3 regions of the Kitasatospora sp. NBC_00039 genome follow, and region 1 is predicted to be linked to each of the others. Evidence: riboswitches for the same ligand, from Rfam matches in the RefSeq annotation. Region 1 holds a riboswitch; each other region holds the start of a gene.
The links. Region 1 has a riboswitch for cobalamin ahead of OG286_RS12060 (cobalamin biosynthesis protein). Riboswitches for the same ligand answer to the same signal wherever they lie in the genome.
Positions count from the first base shown of each region.

Region 2: another riboswitch for cobalamin. It lies ahead of OG286_RS31500 (HoxN/HupN/NixA family nickel/cobalt transporter); the one in region 1 lies ahead of OG286_RS12060 (cobalamin biosynthesis protein).
Region 3: another riboswitch for cobalamin. It lies ahead of OG286_RS31930 (CbtB domain-containing protein); the one in region 1 lies ahead of OG286_RS12060 (cobalamin biosynthesis protein).

Region 1 is NZ_CP108289.1:2,706,745-2,708,996, forward strand. It holds gene OG286_RS12050 (alpha/beta hydrolase) at 1-34, opposite strand, end outside; gene OG286_RS12055 (helix-turn-helix domain-containing protein) at 205-915, opposite strand; cobalamin riboswitch at 1,167-1,298, shown strand; gene OG286_RS12060 (cobalamin biosynthesis protein) at 1,394-2,252, shown strand, end outside.
Region 2 is NZ_CP108289.1:7,053,219-7,055,470, forward strand. It holds gene OG286_RS31485 (RNA polymerase sigma factor) at 1-10, shown strand, start outside; gene OG286_RS31490 (SRPBCC family protein) at 7-486, shown strand; gene OG286_RS31495 (ArsR/SmtB family transcription factor) at 642-1,070, opposite strand; cobalamin riboswitch at 1,153-1,345, shown strand; gene OG286_RS31500 (HoxN/HupN/NixA family nickel/cobalt transporter) at 1,378-2,252, shown strand, end outside.
Region 3 is NZ_CP108289.1:7,138,357-7,140,608, forward strand. It holds gene OG286_RS31920 (carbohydrate-binding protein) at 1-270, shown strand, start outside; gene OG286_RS31925 (CbtA family protein) at 443-1,213, opposite strand; gene OG286_RS31930 (CbtB domain-containing protein) at 1,231-1,446, opposite strand; cobalamin riboswitch at 1,481-1,621, opposite strand; gene OG286_RS31935 (histidine phosphatase family protein) at 1,766-2,252, shown strand, end outside.

The sequences.
Region 1 (2,252 bases):
CGGCCGCCACGGCGGCTGCGGTTCCCCAACGCATATCGCTCCCCGCTCTGTTGGTCGTGGACTGGGCACTGTACCCACCAGTCCACTCGCGGGGGCGGCGCCCGGCCACCGGGCACGGCCGTCCGGGTCATGCCGGGCCCGTGCCGGGACGGCGCTCGCATGCGCGGGCGGGACCGCGTGCGCATGCGCGGGCGAGAGAGCCCCTCAGACCGGGATCTCGGTCCCCAGCCGCCCGAGCAGCTCCCAGAACCGCTCGCCGAGCGGCTGCTCCGGCTGCTCGCTCCGCGCCACCGGAACCGGGGGGCCCCAGCTGCCGGCGCCCCAGTGGGAGGAAACCTGGTTCTCGTTCTGCAGCACCGTCAGCACGGCGGCGAGGTCGCCCTCGTGCACCGGCACGATCCGGCCGATCGCCCTGACGTGCGCCTGCCAGCGGCCGTCCACGCACTGCCGCAGCCGCTGGTCGAGCTCCTCCCGACGGCCCGTCACGGCGACCAGTTCGCGCAGGGTCAGGCCGAGCACCCGGGCGAGTGCGTACGTCTGCTCCTGGTCGCCGTCCCAGACGCCGGTGGCCTCGGCCCGCCGGTAGTGGTGCAGGGCCATGCCGATCCTGCGGGCCGCGTGCTCCTGGTTGAGCTCGCGGGCGACCCGGAAGTCCCTCAGCCCGGCCGGGAGGACCCCCATCAGCTGGGCGGGCGGGCACCAGAGGGCGCGGGCCAGCGCGATGAACTCCTCCTCGGTCGGGCGCAGCTCGCCGCTCTCCCAGCCGAGCACATGGGCGGGCAGCAGCCGCACCCCGTGCGCGGCCATGCCCTCGGCCACCCGCTCGGGGGTCAGGCCGAGGCCGGCGCGATGCGCGCGGGCGGCCGCGGGCGAGAAGGGCACCGGGGGCACGGCGGGGGGCTGTCTTCGTCGCATGGCCCGACGGTAGGGGTCGGCGGTCGGACCGCCCCAGCCGCCGAACGCACGAAGCGCGACTGTAGGGGCCTACAGGCCGCTGGACGATCGCACAGGCTGTCATGCCCCTGCGGGGGGTGGCGATCGGAGGTAGCGACGGGGACGGGAACGGGGCGGGAAACGGGGAGACCGTGTGACCAAACCCTCCGTGACCTTGGTTGACTCGCGGTTCGGCCCCGTGATGGGATCCTTCAGCCAATACGGAGGCATGCAGAGGAAGCCGGTGAGAGTCCGGCGCGGTCCCGCCACTGTCACCGGGGAGCACGTCCGGACGATGCCACGGCGGGCCGTCAGAAGCCGCTGGAAGGCCCGGAAGTGCGTTCGACCCGGAAGCCAGGAGACTCTCGCCCCCGGTACGTCGATCCAGGGCGCGGACCCTGAGTGAGGACATGCACGCCATGCAGGCTGCCCCGCCCCTCCGAGCCCTCTGCTGTCCGCCGTGCGCCCGCTGACCCGCGCCGCCGCCTTCGCGCTGGGCGCCGTCGCGGGGTATCTCGCCGACGCCCGGTTCGCCGACCCGCGCCGCGGCCACCCGGTGGCCGTCTTCGGCAGCGCGGCCGGCCGGCTGGAGAAGCGGCTCTGGCGCGACCACCGGGCCGCCGGCGCCGCCTACACCGCGCTCTGCGTGGGCACCGTCGCCGCCGGCGCGGTGGCCGCCGAGCGCGTCCTCGGCCGCCGGCCGCTGGGCCGGGCCGCACTGGCCGCCGCCGCGACCTGGACGGTGCTCGGCGGCACCTCGCTGACCCGTGAGGCCCGGACCATCGGCCGCTCGCTGGCCGCGGGCGATCTGACGGCGGCCCGCGCGCGGCTGCCGCACCTGTGCGGGCGCGACCCGAGTGCGCTGGACGGACAGCAGATCGCCCGCGCGGTGGTCGAGTCGGTCGCCGAGAACACCGCCGACGCCGTGGTGAACGCGCTGGTCTGGGGCACGGTCGCGGGCACGCCCGGGCTGCTGGCGTTCCGGGCCGTCAACACCCTGGACGCGATGGTCGGCCACCGTTCGCCGCGGCACGCCCGGTTCGGCTGGGCCTCGGCGCGGCTGGACGACGTGGCGGGCTGGCCGGGCGCCCGGCTGACCGCCCTGCTCACGGTGGCCGCCGCGCCCGAGCCCCGGACCGCCTGGCGGGTCTGGCGGCGGGACGGCTCCGCGCACCCGAGCCCCAACGCGGGCCAGGCCGAGTCGGCCTTCGCCGGAGCGGTCGGCGTCCGGCTCGGGGGCACCCTGCGCTACGGCGAGCGCATCGAGCACCGGCCGGTGCTGGGCGAGGAGCTGCGGCCGGTGACGGTGGACGACATCG
Region 2 (2,252 bases), 4.3 Mb from region 1:
GCAGCAGTGAGCGCGCAGAACCCCTGGCCGGTGGCGGCCTTCGACCCGGTGCGCCGACTGCACGTCATCGCCGCCGTCACCCCTGGCGCCGACGTCCGCGAGACGGTGATCGACGCGCCGTTCGACCAGGTCTGGGCCGTCGCGGCGGACCTGGAGGACGGGCTGCCGCGCTGGCTGCCGGACCTCCGCTCCGTCCGCCTCACCGCGGGCCCGGCGGGCGGCCGCACCGAGGCCCTGGTGGTGGGCCACAGCCGGCTGCGGGCCCGTTTCGACGTCGAGCTGACGCCCGGCTGGTGCCTGATGCGCAGCCGCTTCCTGCTCGGCGGCATGGCCGCCCGCCCCGAGCCGGACGGCACCCGGTTCGCCTTCCTCGGTGCCTTCCGTCTCCCCGCCGCCGGCCTGGTCACCCGCGCCCTGCGGCCCGCCACCGACCCGCTGGCCCGGCGCTCGCTCCGCCGCTTCGAGCGGCTGGTGCGGGAGGGGTGACCCCGGTCGCGGGAGGGGTGGCCCCGGTCGCCCGGAACGGTTGATGCCGGCTCAGGAGCCCCCGCCGGCCGGACACACCCGGAGCGGCCGGTGGCCTCGCCCGGGGTGGTTTCCGGGCGGGTCGGCCGACAGGTGGGTCAGCCGCGACGGGTGGGTCAGCCGGCCGCGGCGGTGGGCCCGTGCCGGTCGGTCGCGGAGCCGTCGGGGGTGTCGGGCGCCGGCTCGTGGTGCTCGGCGGCGGCGCATTCGTCCAGCAGGGGGCGCATGGCATCATCCACGAGCCGGTAGCGCACCACGCGTCCGTCCTTGTCTCCGGTGACCACGCCGGCCGTGCGGAGCAGTCGCAGCGCCTGTGAGACGGCGGGGTCGCGCATACCGGTGGCGACGGCGAGGTCGGTGACGGCGAGCGGACCGGCGCGGTGCAGGGCGAGCAGCAGGGAGAGCCGCCCCGGGTCGGCGAGCAGTGAGAACCGCTCGGCCCAGGACCGGACGTGCGCGGTGTCGCCGATGGCGGCGATGGCCTCGCAGACCCGGTGCCCGTCGATGGTGCGCTGACCCGCGCGGTCGGCCGGTACGAGATGCATGCGGACATTCTCGCAGGCCCCGGCCTGTGATCCTGGACACCTGCGCAGGTGCGCAGCCTTGCAAGGGTGATGCGGGGAGCCCTACCGTGTTGCCCGCCGTGGTGCTCGGGAAGACCGGTGACGAACCCTCAGGGGTTCAAGTCCGGAGCGGCCCTCGCCACTGTGATCGGGGGAGTCGTCCGTACCCACGACGCCACTGGGCGCCTCGCGCGCCTGGGAAGGCGGGTACGGAAGCCCCGTCAGCCAGGAGACCGGCCACGGCATCTCACGAACGACTTTCCACGAGGTGCTGGAGCGTGATCCGCAGATGACCGTGCCCGAAACCGCCGCTGCTCCGGCGGCGCCGTCCGTCCTGCCCACTTTCCGCTGGAGGCGGGAGGACACCGTCCGCACGGCCGGGTTGATCGGTGTGATCCTGGCCATGCACGTGGTGGCGTTCGGGACGCTCATATTCCTGGTCGCCCCGGAGAAGTACGAGGTCGGCACCCAGGTCTTCGGGGTGGGCCTGGGCATCACCGCGTACACCCTCGGGATGCGGCACGCCTTCGACGCCGACCACATCGCGGTGATCGACAACACCACCCGCAAGCTGATGGCGGACGGCAAGCGCCCGGTCTCGGTGGGTTTCTGGTTCGCCCTCGGCCACTCCTCGATGGTGGTCATCATGGCCGCCCTGGTGGCGGGCGGCGCGCAGCTGGCCAACACGCTGATGGACGACGAGTCGGCCACCCACCAGTGGCTCGGCGTGGTCGGCACCTCCGCCTCCGGCGCCTTCCTCTACCTGATCGGCGCGCTCAACCTGGCCGCCCTGTTCGGCATCCTGAAGGTGTTCCGCTCGATGCGCGCCGGGCAGTTCGACGAAGCCGAGCTGGAGGAGCACCTCAACTCGCGTGGCTTCCTGGCCCGGGTGCTGAACCGGGCGACCCGCTCGATCACCCGGCCGGGCCAGATGTTCCCGGTCGGCATGGTGCTCGGCCTCGGCTTCGACACCGCGACCGAGGTGACCCTGATGGTGATGGCCGGCTCGGGCGCGGCCTCCGGGCTGCCCTGGTACGCGATCGTCTGCCTGCCGCTGCTGTTCGCGGCGGGGATGAGCCTGTTCGACACGCTGGACGGGACGTTCATGAACTTCGCGTACCAGTGGGCGTTCTCCAACCCGGTGCGCAAGGTGTACTACAACCT
Region 3 (2,252 bases), 4.4 Mb from region 1:
TACGCCGAGTGGACGGTTCGGGCGGCCGCCGCGTCCGGAGCCACCCTCGATCTGACGTACGCCAACGGCGCCGCCGCCGACCGGCCGATGGACATCACCGTCAACGGCACCCGGATCGCCGCCGGGCACCCGTTCCCGCCCACCGCGGGCTGGGACACCTGGGCGACCAGCTCGCTCCCGGTCGCGCTGAAGGCCGGAGCCAACACCGTCCGGGTCACCTCGACGACCGCTGACGGCGGCCCCAACCTCGACCGGATCGCCGTCCACTGACACCGGGAGGTCCGGACGCGGCACCCGCGGGCACCCGCCGGCACGCCCGGCACCCGCGGGCACCCGCAGCACCCACGGGCACGCCCGGAGCAGGGTCTCTCCGGAAGCGGCACGTGGTGAACGACGGCCGGGCGGCCCGACGGGGATTCCCGTCGGGCCGCCCGGTGTGTTCTCAGCCTGCGGAGGCAGCGACCTCCGGGGCCACGGCGGGTACAGCGGCCGGGGCGGCCCTCGGCTCCAGCACGCGTTCGGCGAGGTGGCCGAAGAGGAGACCGAAGGACGTCCAGAGGGTGAGCTGGATGGCGAGGGCCGCGAGGCGGAACTGCCAGAGCAGGGTGGCCGAGAAGTCCTCGGGGACTTCGTTGATCGGGGGGAGGAAGGCGTAGGCGAGGCCGATGGCCACGGCGAAGCCGGCCACGGCGGTGACGGTGGCGTACCAGTTGCCGAGGCGCGGTGCGAGCCGCTTGCCGACGGTCACGGTGGCGACGGCCAGCAGGACGCTGAGCGCCATCATGAGGAAGTACAGCGTGGTGCGCTTGCCGATCGTCTCCGGGTCGCCGATCGACGGCGGGTTGGCGGGGTACTTGAGGAACGGGACGACGTACACGGCGAGCAGCGCCGCCCCGGAGAGCAGGGCGGCCGTCGCCCGCGGGGTGAAGCGGCCGATACGGCCGAGCGCGAAGCAGTACGCGAGGGCGGCGAAACCGCCCAGCGCGACGCCGTAGACGAGGACGCCGGTGGCCAGGCCCGCGGTGGACTGCAGGGAGCGGCTGACGATCTCCATCTCCATGCCGTGGTCGGCGGAGTGGGCGTCCTCGTAGGCGATGGCGGCGTCGATCCGGGGTTCACCGAGGAGGTAGGCGACGACGAGGGCGAGCAGGCCGGCGGCGAGGCCGGCGAGCATGCCGCGGACGAGCAGGGATCTGACGGTGCTGGAGTTCACTTCGGGGCTCCCCGTTCTCAGTGGCAGGGGAAGCCGAGCAGGTGGCGGCCGTCGTGCACCCATTCGTGCACGTCCTCACCGGAGATGAGGGAGGTGGCGCCCTGTTCGGCGCCGACGAAGTAGATCAGGGCCAGCATGATGATGCCGAAGAACACGGCCCAGGGCAGGATCGCCTTGACGGGCAGGGTCAGGGGGCCGGCGGGGATGGCTGCGGGGGCAGCGGTCTGTGCCATGGCAGGGGACCTCCTCGGGAACTCGCGTCCCGCTAGATGGTGCATCGACGACGGCATCGGGTCTGACTCCCTGGCGCGAACCGCCCCGTGGGGGCGGCGCACGCCTGGCTTACAGTGGCGCGACCGTGCCGGATTCTCACCGGACTTCCGTCATACCGTCGTCATATCGAGCAGAAGGTATCGGCTGCCGGCGGTTGCGCCAAGAGCGTGCGGGCGGCGCGAATCCTCCGGTCCGTCCCGGGACGCGCGCCCCAGCGCCGGGTGCACGGACCGATCGGTCGATGCCGCAGGACAGTTGGGGAAGCAGAGGAGGAGCGGCGTGACAGTGCGCGTGACATTGATCTCAGCGGCGATGAGCGAGGCGATGCGGCAGGCACGCTTCGACGACGACGGCCCGCTCGACCCGGCGGGGCTGGGGCAGGCGCGGGAGGCCGCGGGCGGCATCCGGGTCGCCGGCCAGGTCCTTGTCTCCCCGTCGGCCCGGTGCCGGGAGACCGCCGAGGCCCTCGGCCTCCCGGCCTCGGCCCCGTCCGCTCCCGGAGGGCGCGATATGGGCGGCTGGCGCGGTCGGAGCCTTGACGAGGTGGCCGCCGCGGAGCCCGGGGCGGTGGCCCGGTGGCTGGCCGATCCGGACTTCGCCCCGGAGGGCGGGGAGAGCCTGATCGATCTCCTCGCCAGGGTCGCCACCTGGCTCGACGGCCTTGCCCCGGAGGCGGGACGGGTCGTCGTGGTCACGGAACCGGACGTCGTCCGGGCCGCGGTCCACCACGCGCTCGGCGCTCCGGCCCCGGCGTTCTGGCGGCTCG